DNA from 3 places in the Streptomyces sp. NPDC053069 genome. Region 3 is predicted to be linked to each of the others. Evidence: predicted binding sites of a transcription regulator. Region 3 holds the regulator's gene; each other region holds the start of a gene.

Region 1 (5,977 bases), on a different contig from region 3:
GCAGGCGGAGGGGAGGGCGGGCTCCGGCGGCCCGGTGCGGGTGCGGGGGAGCGCGGGGCGCGGCGGCCTGCGGGCGCGGTACGTCCGGGACGCGGGACGTGTTCCGGCCGCCGGCGAGGGGGTGCCGGCCAGGGGCGGAGGGGGGCGTCTCGGCCGGGGTCTGGCCGTGCTGCTCGCGTCGGCCCTCCTCCTGACCGGCTGTGCCCAGTCCGTCGACCCGATCGAGCGCCTCGGCAAGAAGGCGGCCGAGGGCGTACACCCGACCGGCCCCGCCCCCGACCGGCCCTACCTCCGCTGGGGGCTGACCGAGCCCCTCGCCCGCCCGCCGCGCCGCGCCGCCCGCACGCTGGCCCTCGCCCCGCACACCGCCGGCCGCGTCCTGCCCCGCGTCATGGACCACGTCCCCACCCGTGACCGGGTCGTGTTCCTGACCTACGACGACGGCGCCGACAAGGACCCCCGCTTCGTCGACATGGTCCGCGAACTCCGGCTGCCCGTCAGCATGTTCCTCACCGACAGTGCCGCCGGCCCCGGCTACGGCCACTTCGCCCGCCTGCACCGGCTGGGCGCCGGCATCGAGAACCACACCCTCGACCACCGCGCGCTGTCCGGGCTGCCCTACGCCGGCCAGCGTGCCGAGATCTGCGGCCAGCAGGACCGGCTCGGCTCCCGCCTCGGCCTGCGTCCCCACCTCTTCCGCCCGCCGTACGGCTCGTACGACACCACCACCTTGCGCGCGGCCTCCGACTGCGGCATCTCCGCACTCGTCCTCTGGCGCACCGCCGTGACCCCGACCGACCTCGTCTACACCCACGGCCCGCACCATCTCCGCCCCGGCGACATCATCCTGATCGGCCCGGACGAGACAACGGGCCCGAGCCTGCGGGAGCGCACGACGAGGGTGCTCCGCAGGGTGCAGCAGAGGGGCCTGACGGTGGGGAGCCTCGAAAACTACCTGCAATGAACAGCCCGTCCGGCGGGGAGACCCCGGGAGGGCGGGGCAGCCCCGGGCCACCGAAGAACGCCGGCGCCGACGAAGAAACGGCCGACGCGCCGCACGGCATTGGCACTCCGCTTGACCGAGTGCTAACCGCAGTCATAGTCTCGGCTCTGGCACTCCCCACTGGAGAGTGCCAAAAAAGCGACGGGCAGGTCCGGCACCCGCGACGACGGATCGACCTGGTCGCCACCTCAGACAGTTAACCCCGTGAGATCTCCGAAGGGGGAGGTCGGATCGTGACGACCGCCAGCTCCAAGGTTGCCATCAAGCCGCTCGAGGACCGCATCGTGGTCCAGCCGCTGGACGCCGAGCAGACCACGGCCTCTGGCCTGGTCATCCCGGACACCGCGAAGGAGAAGCCCCAGGAGGGCGCCGTCCTCGCCGTGGGCCCGGGCCGGTTCGAGAACGGCGAGCGCCTTCCGCTCGACGTCAAGGTCGGCGACGTCGTCCTGTACAGCAAGTACGGCGGCACCGAGGTGAAGTACAACGGCGAGGAGTACCTCGTCCTCTCGGCTCGCGACGTTCTCGCGATCATCGAGAAGTAACTCCACCTCGAAGTTTCTGAGCTGCGCCCCTGGCCCCCCGCGACCGATAAGAAGCCGGGCGCCCGGGGCGCAGTTGTCTTGTCACCCATAGATTTCCGAGAGGGCTCCCGCTGTCATGGCGAAGATCCTGAAGTTCGACGAGGACGCCCGTCGCGCCCTCGAGCGCGGCGTCAACAAGCTGGCCGACACGGTGAAGGTGACGATCGGCCCCCGTGGCCGCAACGTCGTCATCGACAAGAAGTTCGGCGCCCCCACCATCACCAACGACGGTGTCACGATCGCCCGCGAGGTCGAGATCGAGGACCCGTACGAGAACCTCGGCGCGCAGCTGGTGAAGGAGGTGGCGACCAAGACCAACGACATCGCGGGTGACGGCACCACCACCGCCACCGTCCTCGCCCAGGCGCTGGTCCGTGAGGGCCTGAAGAACGTCGCCGCCGGCGCCTCCCCGGCCGCCCTGAAGAAGGGCATCGACGCCGCCGTCAAGGCCGTCTCCGACGACCTGCTGGCTTCCGCCCGCCCGATCGACGAGAAGTCCGACATCGCCGCCGTCGCCGCGCTGTCCGCCCAGGACCAGCAGGTCGGCGAGCTGATCGCCGAGGCGATGGACAAGGTCGGCAAGGACGGTGTCATCACCGTCGAGGAGTCCAACACCTTCGGTCTGGAGCTGGACTTCACCGAGGGCATGGCCTTCGACAAGGGCTACCTGTCGCCGTACTTCGTGACGGACCAGGAGCGCATGGAGGCCGTCCTCGACGACCCGTACATCCTCATCAACCAGGGCAAGATCAGCTCCATCCAGGACCTGCTGCCGCTGCTGGAGAAGGTCATCCAGGCCGGCGCCTCCAAGCCGCTGCTGATCATCGCCGAGGACGTCGAGGGCGAGGCCCTGTCGACCCTGGTCGTCAACAAGATCCGCGGCACCTTCAACGCCGTCGCGGTGAAGGCTCCCGGCTTCGGCGACCGCCGCAAGGCGATGCTGCAGGACATGGCGATCCTCACCGGCGCCACCGTCATCTCCGAGGAGGTCGGCCTCAAGCTCGACCAGGTCGGCCTGGACGTGCTCGGCTCCGCCCGCCGCGTCACCGTCACCAAGGACGACACCACCATCGTCGAGGGTGCCGGCAAGCAGGAGGACCTGACGGGCCGCGTCGCCCAGATCAAGGCCGAGATCGAGAACACCGACTCCGACTGGGACCGCGAGAAGCTCCAGGAGCGCCTCGCGAAGCTGGCCGGCGGCGTGTGCGTGATCAAGGTCGGCGCCGCCACCGAGGTGGAGCTGAAGGAGAAGAAGCACCGTCTGGAGGACGCCATCTCCGCGACCCGCGCCGCGGTCGAGGAGGGCATCGTCTCCGGTGGTGGCTCCGCGCTGGTCCACTCCTCCAAGGTCCTGGAGGGCAACCTCGACAAGACCGGCGACGAGGCCACCGGTGTCGCGGTCGTCCGCAACGCCGTGGTCGAGCCGCTGCGCTGGATCGGCGAGAACGCCGGCCAGGAGGGCTACGTCATCGTCTCCAAGGTCAAGGACCTGGAGAAGGGGCAGGGCTACAACGCCGCCACCGGCGAGTACGGCGACCTGGTCAAGGCCGGTGTCATCGACCCGGTGAAGGTCACCCGCTCCGCCCTGGAGAACGCCGCCTCCATCGCCTCCCTGCTGCTCACGACCGAGACCCTGGTCGTCGAGAAGAAGGAAGAGGAAGAGCCGGCCGCCGCGGGCCACGGCCACGGCCACGCCCACTGAGCCAAGCGCTCCTGACGAAGGCCCGGCACCCGCCACGGTGCCGGGCCTTCGCCCTGTCCGGACCGCGGCAGGAAGTCCTTCACTGCTCCAACTCGTCCAGTGCACCGAGTTGTTGCATCAGCCCGAGCTGGTCGTGCTGCCACCACATCTCGGCGATCTTTCCGTCGTCGCCGAAGCGGAACAGCGTCATCCCGGTCATGGTGACCTGACGGCCGGTGGACCCGATCCCGAGGAAGTCGCCCTTGTGCGTGGCGTTCCAGGTCCACCGCGCGCAAGCCCGGTCGCCCTGGGCGAGCACGTCCTCGACCGTGAACGTGAAGTCGAAGGCGGCGCGCCACATCCGGTACTCGGCGCGGGCGTTGTCCAGGCCGATGGTGTCCTGCGGGTTCACCGGGTCGTGGCTGTGGATGTCCTCGTTCAGCAGGTTGTTGAGCGGCGCCAGCTCGCCCGCGGTCTGAAGCTCTTCGAAGAACCGCCGCACGGTGTCCTCGGCCAGCCGCTCGTCCCGCACCACGTCCAGATCGGTGAACGTCGGCATCTCGTCGCACAGCGCGACCATCTCCTGGAAGATCCTGTCGGTCTCCGGGAGGTTCGAGTTCCGCATCGCCTCCTCGTACGACGGGAACTCCACCACTTCGACGATGTGTGCCGCGTCCGAGCGGTCCTTGCCGACCAGCGCGTGCGTCGCCGTCCGCTTCCCCTTGGTCTGCTCGACCCAGTCGTCCATGAGCCGGTTCATCTCGTCCAGCCGGCTCGTCCTGCACTCGATGAGCTGTACGAAGGTCATGACGCCGCCTCCCGGCCCCCCTGACCCGGTTGTGTCACGCTCATTTTCGCACCGGGACGGCAGCGCCACCCGTCCGCTACCGGGGCCCGTACTTGCGTCCGGTCCGGGAGGAGATCCCGCCCATCAGTCCGCGCGGGGTGACCTTCACCAGGCCCATCAGCGCCTTGTAGCGCGGGTCGGGGATCGACAACGACTTCCCGCGCGCCAGGTCGGCCAGAGCCGTAGCGACCAGCTTGTCGGCGTCCAGCCACATCCACCCCGGGATGTTGTCCGTGCCCATCCCGGCCCGCTGGTGGAACTCGGTGCGCACGAAGCCGGGGCACAGGGCCATCAGGCGTACGCCGCTGCCGGCCAGGTCCTTGGCCGCGCCCTGCGTGAACTGCACGACCCATGCCTTGGAAGCGCCGTAGGTGCCCCGCGGCACGAAGGCGGCCACGGAGGCGACATTGACGATCCCGCCCCGGCCGCGCTCGCGCATCGCCTCGGCCGCCGCCGACGTCAGCCGGAGCACGGCCTCGCAGTGCACCTTGAGCATCCGCAGCTCATCGGCCATGGGCACCTCCAGATAGCGGCCCTTGTTGCCGAAGCCTGCGTTGTTGACCAGCAGGTCGACCGGGTTCTTCCGGTCGCCGAGGCGGTCGGCCACCGACTCGATGCCCTTGTCCTCGGACAGGTCGGCGGTCAGCACCTCCACCTCGATGCCGTGCCGGTCGTGCAGTTCGGTCGCCTGTTCGCGCAGCCGTTTGGTGTCCCGTGCCACCAGGACGAGGTCGTGCCCGTCAGCCGCCAGCCGCCGCGCGAACGCGGCGCCGATCCCCGCGGTCGATCCCGTAATCAGAGCCGTTGTCATGGCCCAAGGGTAGTGACCGCGAGCGCGCGCGTCCGCTGGCCGGGGCCCGGACGGCGGCCCGGCCGACGGCCGCTCAGCCCTGCTGCGCCGCCACGTACTTGCGCGCCGCGGCCAGTGTCTCCGCGTGCAGCGCCTCGCCCGCCGCGAGCAGCCGCGGCAGCAGTTCCCGCTCGGTGGTGACCGCGCGGAACTGCATCGCCGCCGTCACGCCGTGGTCCGGACGGTGCACGATCTCGATCGGATCGCCCGCCCGTATCTCGCCCGGCTCGATCACCCGGAGGTAGGCACCCGTTGAGCCCTTCTGCGTGAACCTCTTGACCCAGCCGCGCTCGCCCAGATGGCCCTGGAACGTACGGCACGGGATCCGGCCCGAGGTCACCTCCAGGACCGGTCCGGCCCCGATCCGCCAGCGCTCGCCGATCAGCGCCCCGGAGACGTCCAGTCCGTCCGTCGTCAGGTTCTCCCCGAAGCAGCCGTTGGCCAGCGACCGGCCCAGTTCGCGCTCCCAGCCGTCGAGGTCCTCGCGCGCGTAGGCGTACACCGCCTGGTCGTCCCCGCCGTGGTGGCGCAGTTCGCACACCGCGTCCCCGGCCAGCCCGCTGCCGCCGAGCCCCTTGGGGCCGGGCGCCGTCACCCGCACCGGCCCGTCGGCCGGCTTCTTGTCGATGCCCGTCACGCCCTCCCGCTGGTCCGTGTACGGCACCGGCTGCGGGCGGCCCAGATTGACCGTGAGAACCCTCATGCCCGCACGGTACGGGACGCCGCCTCAAAGCATCGAGCGAATATCGCGCGCCGTCCCCAAGCATCCCTTATGCTCGAAGGGTGATCGAGGCTCGACATCTCCGCGTCCTGCGCGCCGTCGCCACCACCGGTTCCTTCTCGGCGGCGGGGCGCGAACTGGGCTGCACCCAGCCCGCCGTCAGCCAGCAGATGAAGGCCCTGGAGACCTCGGTCGGCACCCCGCTGCTGGTCCGCAGCGGCCGCGAGATGCGGCTGACCCAGGCCGGGGAAGCCCTGGTCAGGCACGCCTCCGGCATCCTCGCCGGGCTCACCG
Region 2 (5,977 bases), on a different contig from region 3:
CGTCACCGGGCTGAGCGTGGTGCAACGGCAGGCCGGCCTGCGGCGGATGGCGGCTCTCGCCGCGCCGGCGAGCGACTCCCGGACACGCCCGAGGGCGGCACTCCCTGCCACTGACAGGGAGTGCCGCCCTCGGTAAGGACGTTGATCAACCGGAGGCCGGAGCCCCGGGGTCGATCAGAAGTCCATGTCACCGCCCGGCATGCCGCCGCCGGCCGGCGCGGCGGCCTTCTCCGGCTTGTCGGCGATGACGGCCTCGGTGGTGAGGAACAGCGCGGCGATGGAGGCGGCGTTCTGCAGCGCGGAACGGGTCACCTTCGCCGGGTCGATGATGCCCTCGGCGACCAGGTCGACGTACTCACCGGTCGCGGCGTTCAGGCCGTGGCCCGGGGTCAGGTTGCGCACCTTCTCCACCACGACGCCGCCCTCGAGGCCGGCGTTGACGGCGATCTGCTTCAGCGGGGCCTCCAGCGCGATGCGCACGGCGTTGGCGCCGGTCGCCTCGTCACCGTCGAGCTCCAGCTTCTCGAAGACCTGGGAGGCCTGCAGCAGGGCCACGCCACCACCGGCGACGATGCCCTCCTCGACGGCGGCCTTGGCGTTGCGGACGGCGTCCTCGATGCGGTGCTTGCGCTCCTTGAGCTCCACCTCGGTGGCGGCACCGGCCTTGATGACCGCGACGCCGCCGGCGAGCTTCGCCAGGCGCTCCTGCAGCTTCTCGCGGTCGTAGTCCGAGTCGCTGTTCTCGATCTCGGCGCGGATCTGGTTGACGCGGCCGTTGACCTGCTCGGAGGAGCCGGCACCGTCGACGATGGTGGTCTCGTCCTTGGTGATGACGACCTTGCGGGCGCGGCCCAGGAGGTCCAGGGTCGCGTTCTCCAGCTTGAGGCCGACCTCCTCGGAGATGACCTCGCCGCCCGTGAGGATGGCGATGTCGCCGAGCATGGCCTTGCGGCGGTCGCCGAAGCCCGGGGCCTTGACGGCGACGGACTTGAAGGTGCCGCGGATCTTGTTGACGACCAGGGTCGACAGGGCCTCGCCCTCGACGTCCTCGGCGATGATCAGCAGCGGCTTGCCCGACTGCATGACCTTCTCCAGGAGCGGGAGCAGGTCCTTGACCGAGGAGATCTTGGAGTTGGCGATGAGGATGTACGGGTCCTCCAGCACCGCCTCCATGCGCTCCATGTCGGTCGCGAAGTAGGCGGAGATGTAGCCCTTGTCGAAGCGCATGCCCTCGGTGAGCTCCAGCTCCAGACCGAAGGTGTTGCTCTCCTCGACGGTGATGACGCCTTCCTTGCCGACCTTGTCCATGGCCTCGGCGATCAGCTCGCCGATCTGGGTGTCGGCGGCGGAGATGGACGCGGTGGAGGCGATCTGCTCCTTGGTCTCGACGTCCTTCGCCTGCTCCAGCAGGGCGGCGGAGACGGCCTCGACGGCCTTCTCGATACCGCGCTTCAGGGCCATCGGGTTGGCACCGGCGGCGACGTTGCGCAGACCCTCCTTGACCAGGGCCTGGGCGAGCACGGTCGCGGTGGTCGTACCGTCACCGGCGACGTCGTCCGTCTTCTTGGCGACTTCCTTGACCAGCTCGGCGCCGATCTTCTCGTACGGGTCCTCGAGCTCGATCTCCTTGGCGATGGAGACACCATCGTTGGTGATCGTGGGGGCGCCCCACTTCTTCTCGAGGACGACGTTGCGGCCCTTGGGGCCGAGCGTCACCTTGACGGCGTCCGCGAGCTGGTTCATGCCGCGCTCGAGGCCGCGCCGCGCCTCCTCGTCGAACGCGATGATCTTGGCCATGTGAAGTGGTCCCTCCAGGACTGGGGGTGATTCCTTCGGACCGCGCCCGCGCCCGCGACGGACGGCTCGCCGACCACGTGGTTCCTTGCCCCACTTGGCCTGCGGGCCTCACCGACCCGGTCCTTCACTGTCACTCTCACCTTCAGAGTGCTAACGCCAATGATTAGCACTCGGCATGGTCGAGTGCAAGCGGCTCAGCGGGATCAGCCTGGGGCGAACGGGGGCACCCCGGACACGGCGAAGGGCCCGCACCCTGTCCGAGGTGCGGGCCCTTCGTGCGAAAAACGTTCAGGCGGTGACGCGAACCATGTCGGCCTGCGGGCCCTTCTGGCCCTGCGAGATCTCGAACTCGACCCGCTGGCCCTCTTCCAGGGTGCGGTAGCCGTCCATCTGAATCGCGCTGTAGTGGACGAAGACGTCCGCACCACCGTCGACCGCGATGAAGCCGTACCCCTTCTCCGCGTTGAACCACTTGACGGTGCCCTGAGCCATGCCTAACTCCCCTATTACTGGCCCTTGCACAGATCCACACTTCGCGGACCCGGGTCAGACCTCACCCCCCATTGGTCGGGGGCGTGCGCCGGAACGCGTCGACCGCGGCTGAATGTATCTGCCCAACTGCCCTCTGCAACAGGTCAATCGGACGAGAATTCCGGACGCGAACGGTCCGGAATGTGGTGAGAATTCACCAGACTTCGGGGCAAGTCGGGCCCCGTAAAGGTTACAAATGCCGCATAAAACCCCCGCACTTTGGCTACTTCTTGCGGGGTCTGCGGCATGAAATCCAGGGCTTTCGACCCGGGGGCCGCGGCCAGGTTCCCCAACTGTACCGCGCTCAATCACGCAGAATTGCCCCCTCCGCTTCTCTCACGGAGGGGGCAATTCCATGAACAATGGGTAACTGAGGTTACCCAAGGTAACGATCAGCCGCCGGCGACCGCCGGAATGATGGAGACACCGGCGCCGTCCGGGGTGGCGGTCTGAAGGCCCTGCTCGAAGCGGACGTCGTCGTCGTTGACGTAGACGTTGACGAAACGGCGCAGCTTGCCCTGGTCGTCCAGGACGCGCGCGGCGATCCCGGTGTGGTTCTTCTCCAGGTCCTCGATGACCTCGGCGAGGGTCGCACCCTCGGCGGCGACCTCGGCCCGGCCGCCGGTGTAGGTGCGCAGGATGGTGGGGATGCGAACGGTCACGCTCATGCGAGGCCAGCCTCTCGGAAGGAGTCCAGGGTCGGGCGGATGGTGGCGGTGACGCCGGTCCCGGCCACCGCGTCGAGGGTCTTCAGGCCGTCGCCGGTGTTGAGGACGACCGTGGTCTTCGCCGGGTCCAGGACGCCGTCCTTGAGCAGCTTGCGGGTGACGCCGACGGTCACCCCGCCCGCCGTCTCCGCGAAGATGCCCTCGGTGCGGGCCAGCAGCTTGATCGCGTCGACGACTTCCTCGTCCGTGACGTCCTCCACGGCACCGCCGGTGCGCCGGGCGATGTCCAGGACGTAGGGGCCGTCGGCCGGGTTGCCGATCGCGAGGGACTTGGCGATGGTGTTCGGCTTCTGGGGCCGTACGACGTCGTGGCCGGCCTTGAAGGCCGTCGACACCGGGGAGCAGCCCTCGGCCTGCGCGCCGAAGATCTTGTACGGCTTGTCCTCGACCAGGCCGAGCTTGATCAGCTCCTGCAGACCCTTGTCGATCTTCGTGAGCTGAGAGCCGGAGGCGATCGGGACCACGATCTGGTCGGGCAGCCGCCAGCCCAGCTGCTCGCAGATCTCGTACGCGAGGGTCTTGGAGCCCTCCGCGTAGTAGGGCCGCAGGTTGACGTTGACGAAGCCCCAGCCCTCGCCGGCCGGGTCGCCGATCAGCTCGGAGCAGAAGCGGTTCACGTCGTCGTAGTTGCCCTCGATGCCGACCAGCTCGCCGCCGTAGACCGCGGCCATGACGACCTTGCCCTGCTCCAGGTCGTGCGGGATGAACACACAGGAGCGGAAGCCGGCCCGGGCGGCGGCGGCGCCGACGGCACCGGCCAGGTTGCCGGTGGAGGAGCAGCTCAAGGTCGTGAAGCCGAAGGCGCGGGCGGCCTCCAGGGCCTGGGCGACCACGCGGTCCTTGAAGGAGTGCGTCGGGTTGCCGGAGTCGTCCTTGATGAACAGGCCGCCGCTGACACCGAGTTCACGGGCGAGGTTGTCGGCCTTGACGAGGTGGGTCCAGCCCGGGTTCAGGTTCGGCTTGTCGGCCACGTCGGCCGGGACGGGCAGCAGCGGCGCGTAGCGCCAGATGTTCGCGGGACCCGCCTCGATACGGCGGCGCAGCTCTTCGGTGTCGTAGCCGGAGAAGTCGTAGGCGATCTCCAGCGGGCCGAAACACTCCTCGCAGGCGAACACCGGGCCGAGCGGGACGCGGTGACCGCACTCGCGACAGCTCAGGGCCGCGGCGGGACCGAGGTCGACGGTGGAACTGCTGGTGCTTGCAACTGTCTGCACAGCCATGGAGGCGAGGCCCTTTCTCCTCATCTTCCTCACGACGCATCTCGCCGTGAGACGGATTTGGCACCTTCCCTAGCCGGGAGCCTCGCCACGTCAACGTGACAAGAACCGACTGGAGGGTTGCCGGGGCTTCAACGGGCCGTGTCCCTCTGCCCCTCTGGATGAGCGGTATGCGGTTGTGGACGCCCCTGACCCCCGACATGCGATGGTCACCGGCGTTGTTCAAGACTGTAACCGACGGCCAGGACAGTTGAGATAGTCGTCCGAACCGCGAGATGGATCACACGGTTCACCCGTGTGGTCACGAACAGTGAGGAGTCGCAGACCGTGCTGGAAGAAGTCGAGCGCTGGCTGGCCACCCGCTCCTGGTCCGTGACCGATCGCCCTCTCCACCGGATCCTGTCCGCCAAACAGCGCACCGGCCAGACCATCAGCGTGGTGCTGCCCGCGCTCAACGAGGAGGAGACGGTCGGTGACATCGTCGCGGTCATCCGTCACGACCTCGTGGAGCAGGTGCCGCTCGTCGACGAGATCGTCGTCGTCGACTCCGGCTCCACCGACCGCACCTCACAGGTCGCGGCCGCCGCGGGCGCCCGGGTCGTTCACCGCGACGAGATCCTGCCCCGCATCCCCGCCGTCCCCGGAAAGGGTGAAGTGCTCTGGCGCTCCCTGCTGGTGACCGGTGGGGACATCCTCTGTTTCATCGACGCCGACCTGAGGGAGTTCTCCTCCGACTTCGTCTCCGGAATCGTCGGCCCGCTGCTCACCGAGCCGGACGTGGACCTGGTCAAGGGCATGTACGACCGTCCGCTCGGTACCGCCGGCGGGCAGGGCGGCCGGGTCACCGAGCTGATGGCCCGCCCGCTGCTGAACATGCACTGGCCGCAGCTGTCCGGTTTCGTGCAGCCGCTCGGCGGGGAGTACGCGGCCCGCCGCTCCCTGCTGGAGCAGCTGCCGTTCCCCGTCGGCTACGGCGTGGAGCTGGGCATGCTGGTCGACGCGCTGCACCTGGTCGGGCTCGACGCGCTGGCGCAGGTGGACGTCGGTGTGCGCAAGCACCGGCACCAGGACGGACAGGCGCTGGGCCGGATGGCCGCGGCGATCTACCGCACGGCCCAGCTCCGGCTGGCCCGGGGGCATCTGATCCGGCCGTCGCTGACCCAGTTCGAGCGGGGAGAGGACGGGTTCGAGCCGCGCACCTACTCGGTGGACACCGAGGAACGGCCGCCGATGGCGGAGATCGCGGAGTACGCCGAACGCAAGGTGGCCTGAGGCCGGGTCCGGTCTGCGTCCGGATCCGGTCGGAGTTCGTATACGGCTGCAGCACGGGGCGTAGCCGTACGTTTGAGCGTTTCCAGGCCGGGCTAGGTTGAGGACCATGGCTGCCACGCAGGGTGCTGAGGTGCTGGTCGCGTCCAATCGCGGCCCGGTTTCGTACACGGTGGACGGGAACGGCTCGCTGCACGCCAGGCGGGGCGGCGGCGGGCTGGTCTCGGGACTGTCGGCCATCGGGTCCGACGCGGGCTCGGTGTGGGTGTGCGCCGCGCTCGGCGACGGCGACCGGGAGGCCGTACGGCGTGCGGACGGCGGGCTGCTGCCGGCCGAGGACACCGGCGGGCAACGGGTGCGGATGCTCGACATCGACGCGGCCGTGCACGCGGACGCCTACAACGGCATCGCCAACTCGGTGCTCTGGTTCGTCCA
Region 3 (5,977 bases):
TGATCGGCCTCGCCCGCCCCTGGCTCCGCCTGCTCGCCCGCGAGGGCTACCGGGTCGCCGATGTCCTCGACCGGCTCAACCAGCTCCTCCTGGACGACGCCACCGAGGCCGCCGACGCCGCCGCCCGCGCCCTCGTCGCCGCAGGCGGACGGCCCGTGGCCCCCGGGGACGGCCCGCAGACCCGCTTCCTCTCCTTGCTCTACGGCGAGCTCACGCCGTACGAGGGCGGCGGCGTCCGCTGCACCCTCGCCTCCGCCGGCCACCCGCTCCCGCTCGTCCTGAGCCCCGACGGCACCGTACGCACCGCGGCCCGCCCGCAGACCCTGCTCGGCGTCGTCGAGGACGAGACCTACACCAGCGAGACCGTCGACCTGCGGCCCGGCGACAGCCTGCTGTGCGTCACCGACGGGGTGACCGAGCGGCGCTCCGGCTCCCGCCAGTTCGACGACGCCGACGGGCTCGCCCGCGCCCTGTCCGGCTGCGCCGGGCTCAGCGCCGCACTGATCGCGGAAAGGATCCGGCGGCTCGTCCACGACTTCGGGGGCGGGCAGCCGGAGGACGACCTGGCACTGCTGGTGCTGCAAGCGGAGTAACCGCGCCGGTGCTGGACAATGGAAGGCATGCCTTCCGCTCTCCCCGACGGCGAGCCCGTCCCCGCCGACGGCGCGCTGCCCGCGCACGCGCTCGCCGGGGCCGCCGCCCGCCCGCTCGGCTTCTACCTGCACGTCCCGTACTGCGCGACCCGCTGCGGCTACTGCGACTTCAACACCTACACCGCGACCGAGCTGCGCGGCACGGGCGGCGTGCTGGCGTTCCGCGACAACTACGCGGACACGCTGACGGACGAGATCCGGCTCGCCCGGAAGGTGCTCGGCGACGACCCGCGCGAGGTCCGTACGGTGTTCGTCGGGGGCGGTACGCCCACACTGCTGGCCGCCGACGATCTCGTACGGATGCTGGGGGCGATCCGCGACGAGTTCGGGCTGGCGCCGGACGCGGAGATCACGACGGAGGCGAACCCCGAGTCGGTGGACCCGGCGTACCTCGCCACGCTCCGGGAGGGCGGCTTCAACCGGATCTCCTTCGGCATGCAGAGCGCGCGGCAGCATGTGCTGCGCGTGCTCGACCGCACGCACACTCCCGGGCGTCCCGAGGCGTGTGTGGCCGAGGCGCGCGCGGCGGGCTTCGAGCACGTCAACCTCGACCTGATCTACGGCACCCCCGGCGAGAGCGACGACGACTGGCGGGCCTCGCTGGACGCGGCGATCGGCGCCGGTCCGGACCACGTCAGTGCGTACGCGCTCATCGTCGAGGAGGGCACGCAGCTCGCCCGCCGGATCCGCCGGGGCGAGGTCCCGATGACCGACGACGACGTGCACGCCGACCGCTATCTGATCGCCGAGGAGACCCTGTCCGCGGCGGGCTTCGACTGGTACGAGGTCTCCAACTGGGCCACCTCCGAGGCGGGCCGCTGCCTGCACAACGAGCTGTACTGGCGCGGCGCCGACTGGTGGGGGGCCGGTCCCGGGGCGCACTCGCACGTGGGCGGGGTGCGCTGGTGGAACGTGAAGCATCCGGGGGCGTACGCGGCGGCACTCGCCTCCGGCCGGTCACCGGGGGCGGGTCGTGAGCTGCTGTCGGAGGAGGACCGCCGGGTCGAGCGGATCCTGCTGGAGCTGAGGCTGTGGGAGGGGGTGCCGCTGTCCCTGCTGAAGGAGGAGGGGTTGGCGGCGTCCCGGCGGGCGCTGGGGGAGGGGCTGCTCCAGGAAGGTCCGTACGAGCAGGGGCGGGCCGTGCTGACGTTGCGGGGGCGGTTGCTGGCGGATGCGGTGGTCAGGGACCTGGTGGATTGATCACTCGGGCGGGTGAATCACAGCCGGACGCCGGTTCGGCCCCCAACCTGGTTCGTAGGCTGCCGCTGACAGTATGCGGCGAATGTAGAGGCCACGGAGATGACCGCTGTGGACGAACGTGGAGTCGCAGAGTTCTTCGAGGGTTTTGAGCCGCCTGACGGGCTCAAAGCGGAGCTTCTGCGGGGGGAAGGACGTGCCAACTACCGGGCGCAGTACATCGAGAAGTTCGGCCGGCCGCTGATGCTGGATGTCCTGGGTGTCGAGCTGAAAACCAGCGAGTTCGGAACCTTCCCCGACGTCAGGCCCCACCGCTACCCGTGACGAAGTCGATCAGCTCCTCCACCCTCCCCAGCAACTCCGGCTCCAGGTCCTTGTAGGACCCCACCCGCTTCAGGATCGCCTGCCACACCGCCCCGGTGTTCTCCGACGGCCAGCCCAGCGCCCGGCACACCCCCGTCTTCCAGTCCTGCCCCCGCGGGACCATGGGCCACGCCTCGATCCCCAGCGCGGCCGGCTTCACCGCCTGCCAGATGTCGATGTACGGGTGACCGACCACCAGCGCGTGCTCGCTGGTCACCGACTCCGCGATCCGCCATTCCTTCGTGCCCGGCACCAAGTGGTCCACGAGGACACCCAGGCGGGCGTCCGGACCCGGGGCGAAGGACGACACGATCGACGGCAGGTCGTCCACGCCCTCCAGGTACTCCACCACCACGCCCTCGATGCGCAGGTCGTCGCCCCACACCTTCTCGACCAGCTCGGCGTCGTGCCGGCCCTCGACGTAGATGCGGCCGGCGCGGGCCACGCGGGCGCGGGCGCCGGGGACGGCGACCGAACCGGAGGCCGTACGGGTGGGCCGTACCGGACCGCCGGAAGGCCTCACCAGCGTCACCACGCGCCCCTCCAGCAGGAAGCCCCGCGGCTCCAGCGGGAACACCCGGTGCTTGCCGAAGCGGTCCTCCAGCGTCACCGTGCCCGCCTCGCAGCGGATCACCGCCCCGCAGAACCCGGTACCGGGCTCCTCCACCACCAGGCCGGGCTCCGCCGGTACCTCCGGCACCGGCTTCTGCTTCTTCCAGGGCGGGGTCAGGTCGGCGGAGTACTGGCGCATTCGAGTGACGATAGGAGAAGCCGTACGGCCGCGCTCACGACACGCCGAAACGCGTGGCCAGCTCGTCGCGTTGCCGTCGCACGAACCCCGCGTCCACCACCGCTCCGTGACCGGGCACGTACAGCGCGTCCTCGCCGCCCAGGGACAGCAGGCGGTCCAGGGCGTCCGGCCAGCGGGACGGGACCGCGTCCGGGCCGGCCTGGGGTTCGCCGGACTCCTCGACGAGGTCGCCGCAGAAGACCACCTCCGGGTCCCCCGGCACCAGCACCACCAGATCGTGGGCCGTGTGCCCCGGGCCCACGTTGGCCAGCAGCGCCTGGCGGCCGTCGCCGAGGTCCAGCGTCCACTCGCCGGAGACCGGATGCCGGGGCGGGGCCAGCGCGTCCACCGCCTCGTCGGCGTCCGTGACCGGGAGGCCGTTCCTGATCGCGTCCAGGCGCAGTTCCTCCCGCTCGTACGCGAAGACCGCGTCCAGGCCCACCGCGCCGTACACCTCCGCCCCGGCGAACGCCGCCGCCCCGAAGACATGATCGAAGTGGGGGTGGGTCAGCGCGAGATGGGTCACACGGCCGCCGGTCAGTTCCTCGGCCTGTGCCCGCAGCCGCGCGCCCTCGGCCAGACTGGAACCGGCGTCCACCATCAGGGCCGTACCGGCCCCGAGGACCAGCCCGGCCGTGCAGTCCCAGCCCGCGAGGCGGCAGCGCCCGACCCCGGCGGCAAGCCGCTCCCACCCCAGCTCTTCCCAAGTCACCGTCATACCGCGACGCTAGCTGCACGGGCCGCCGCGACCGCACCGACCTTGCCCCGGGTGTACCCGACAGCCGTACACTGGGCCCGGGAACGCTGGCACTCGCGTGCGAAGAGTGCCAGGCGGACGAACCGCGGAACAGAGGGGACGACGTGCTGGAGGTGCGCGCGAATGCTGAGTGAACGCAGGCTTCAGGTACTGCGCGCCATCGTCCAGGACTACGTCGGCACCGAGGAGCCGGTCGGGTCGAAGGCCCTGACCGAGCGGCACAACCTCGGGGTCTCCCCGGCCACCGTCCGCAACGACATGGCGGCCCTGGAGGACGAGGGGTTCATCGCGCAGCCGCACACCAGCGCGGGGCGCATCCCCACCGACAAGGGCTACCGGCTGTTCGTGGACAAGCTCGCGGGCGTGAAGCCGATGACCGCGCCCGAGCGGCGGGCCATCCAGAACTTCCTGGAGGGCGCCGTCGACCTCGACGACGTCGTGGCGCGCACGGTACGGCTGCTCGCGCAGCTGACCCGGCAGGTCGCCGTCGTGCAGTACCCGTCCCTGACCCGGTCCACCGTCCGGCACGTGGAGCTGCTCTCGCTCGCTCCCGCGCGCGTGATGCTCGTGCTGATCACGGACACCGGACGGGTCGAGCAGCGGATGGTCGACTGCCCGGCGCCCTTCGGCGAGGCCTCGCTCGCCGATCTGCGCGCCCGGCTGAACAGCCGGGTCGCGGGCCGCCGGTTCACGGACGTGCCGAGGCTGGTCGAGGACCTTCCGGAGGCCTTCGAGGCCGAGGACCGCGGTACGGTCTCGACAGTGCTCTCCACTCTCCTGGAGACGCTCGTCGAGGAGAACGAGGAGCGGCTGATGATCGGCGGCACCGCCAATCTCACCCGCTTCGGGCATGACTTTCCCCTCACGATCCGACCCGTGCTGGAGGCCCTGGAGGAGCAGGTCGTGCTCCTCAAGCTCCTCGGCGAGGCGAAGGATCCGGGCGTGACCGTGCGCATCGGGCACGAGAACGCGCACGAGGGGCTCAACTCCACCTCGGTGGTGTCGGTGGGCTACGGTTCGGGCGGCGAGGCGGTTGCCAAGCTCGGCGTGGTCGGACCGACCCGCATGGACTACCCGGGAACGATGGGAGCGGTACGCGCAGTGGCACGGTACGTCGGACAGATCCTGGCGGAGTCGTAAGTGGCCACGGACTACTACGCCGTTCTCGGCGTGCGCCGCGACGCGTCGCAGGATGAGATCAAGAAGGCGTTCCGTCGGCTCGCGCGCGAGCTGCACCCGGACGTCAACCCGGATCCGAAGACCCAGGAGCGGTTCAAGGAGATCAACGCCGCTTACGAGGTGCTGTCGGACCCGCAGAAGAAGCAGGTCTACGACCTCGGCGGCGACCCGCTCTCGCAGTCCGGCGGTGCCGGTGCGGGCGGCTTCGGGGCCGGCGGCTTCGGCAACTTCTCCGACATCATGGACGCGTTCTTCGGTACGGCGTCGCAGCGCGGGCCGCGCTCGCGCACCCGGCGCGGCCAGGACGCGATGATCCGGATCGAGGTCGAGCTGGACGAGGCGGCCTTCGGGACCACCAAGGACATCCAGGTCGACACCGCGATCGTCTGCAACACCTGCAACGGCGAGGGCGCGGCACCCGGTACGACCGCCCAGACATGTGACATGTGCCGTGGCCGTGGCGAGGTCTCGCAGGTCACCCGGTCCTTCCTGGGCCAGGTCATGACGTCGCGTCCCTGCCCCCAGTGCCAGGGCTTCGGCACCGTGGTCCCGACCCCGTGCCCGGAGTGCGCCGGTGACGGCCGTGTCCGTTCCCGTCGCACGCTCACCGTCAAGATCCCGGCAGGTGTCGACAACGGCACACGGATCCAGCTCGCCGGTGAGGGCGAGGTCGGGCCCGGCGGCGGTCCGGCCGGTGATCTGTACGTCGAGATCCACGAGCTGCCGCACCCGACGTTCCAGCGGCGCGGTGACGACCTGCACTGCACGGTCACGATCCCGATGACGGCGGCGGCGCTCGGCACCAAGGTGCCGCTGGAGACCCTGGACGGCATGGAGGAGGTCGACATCCGGCCCGGCACCCAGTCCGGCCAGTCGATTCCGCTGCACAACCGGGGCGTCACGCATCTGCGCGGCGGCGGCCGGGGCGACCTGATCGTGCACGTCGAGGTGCAGACCCCGACCAAGCTGGACCCCGAGCAGGAGCGGCTGCTGCGCGAGCTGGCCAAGCTGCGCGGCGAGGAACGGCCGCAGGGCCAG

What was found. Region 3 encodes HrcA, which represses chaperone genes, less so after heat shock. Its sites were predicted from a motif close to TTNGCACTCNGNNNNNCNGAGTGCNAA; they were not measured.
Region 1: groES (co-chaperone GroES) is a predicted target of HrcA. The motif match lies at 1,064-1,090, and genes of this name have one in related genera.
Region 2: groL (chaperonin GroEL) is a predicted target of HrcA. The motif match lies at 1,961-1,987, and genes of this name have one in related genera.

Annotation. Positions count from the first base shown of each region.
Region 1 is NZ_JBITZN010000002.1:25,361-31,337, forward strand. Features, by position in the region: gene ACIGXP_RS03775 (polysaccharide deacetylase family protein) at 122-964, shown strand; gene groES (co-chaperone GroES) at 1,237-1,545, shown strand; gene groL (chaperonin GroEL) at 1,661-3,286, shown strand; gene ACIGXP_RS03790 (ester cyclase) at 3,366-4,073, opposite strand; gene ACIGXP_RS03795 (SDR family oxidoreductase) at 4,150-4,923, opposite strand; gene ACIGXP_RS03800 (MOSC domain-containing protein) at 4,997-5,665, opposite strand; gene ACIGXP_RS03805 (LysR family transcriptional regulator) at 5,746-5,977, shown strand, end outside.
Region 2 is NZ_JBITZN010000017.1:53,019-58,995, forward strand. Features, by position in the region: gene ACIGXP_RS32155 (MFS transporter) at 1-136, shown strand, start outside; gene groL (chaperonin GroEL) at 175-1,797, opposite strand; gene ACIGXP_RS32165 (cold-shock protein) at 2,086-2,289, opposite strand; gene ACIGXP_RS32170 (MoaD/ThiS family protein) at 2,721-2,996, opposite strand; gene thrC (threonine synthase) at 2,993-4,276, opposite strand; SAM riboswitch class I at 4,294-4,441, opposite strand; gene ACIGXP_RS32180 (glucosyl-3-phosphoglycerate synthase) at 4,601-5,545, shown strand; gene ACIGXP_RS32185 (trehalose-6-phosphate synthase) at 5,676-5,977, shown strand, end outside.
Region 3 is NZ_JBITZN010000011.1:259,622-265,598, reverse strand. Features, by position in the region: gene ACIGXP_RS25970 (SpoIIE family protein phosphatase) at 1-593, shown strand, start outside; gene hemW (radical SAM family heme chaperone HemW) at 621-1,853, shown strand; gene ACIGXP_RS25960 (hypothetical protein) at 1,953-2,174, shown strand; gene ACIGXP_RS25955 (DUF3097 domain-containing protein) at 2,152-2,964, opposite strand; gene ACIGXP_RS25950 (MBL fold metallo-hydrolase) at 2,999-3,721, opposite strand; gene hrcA (heat-inducible transcriptional repressor HrcA) at 3,884-4,900, shown strand; gene dnaJ (molecular chaperone DnaJ) at 4,901-5,977, shown strand, end outside.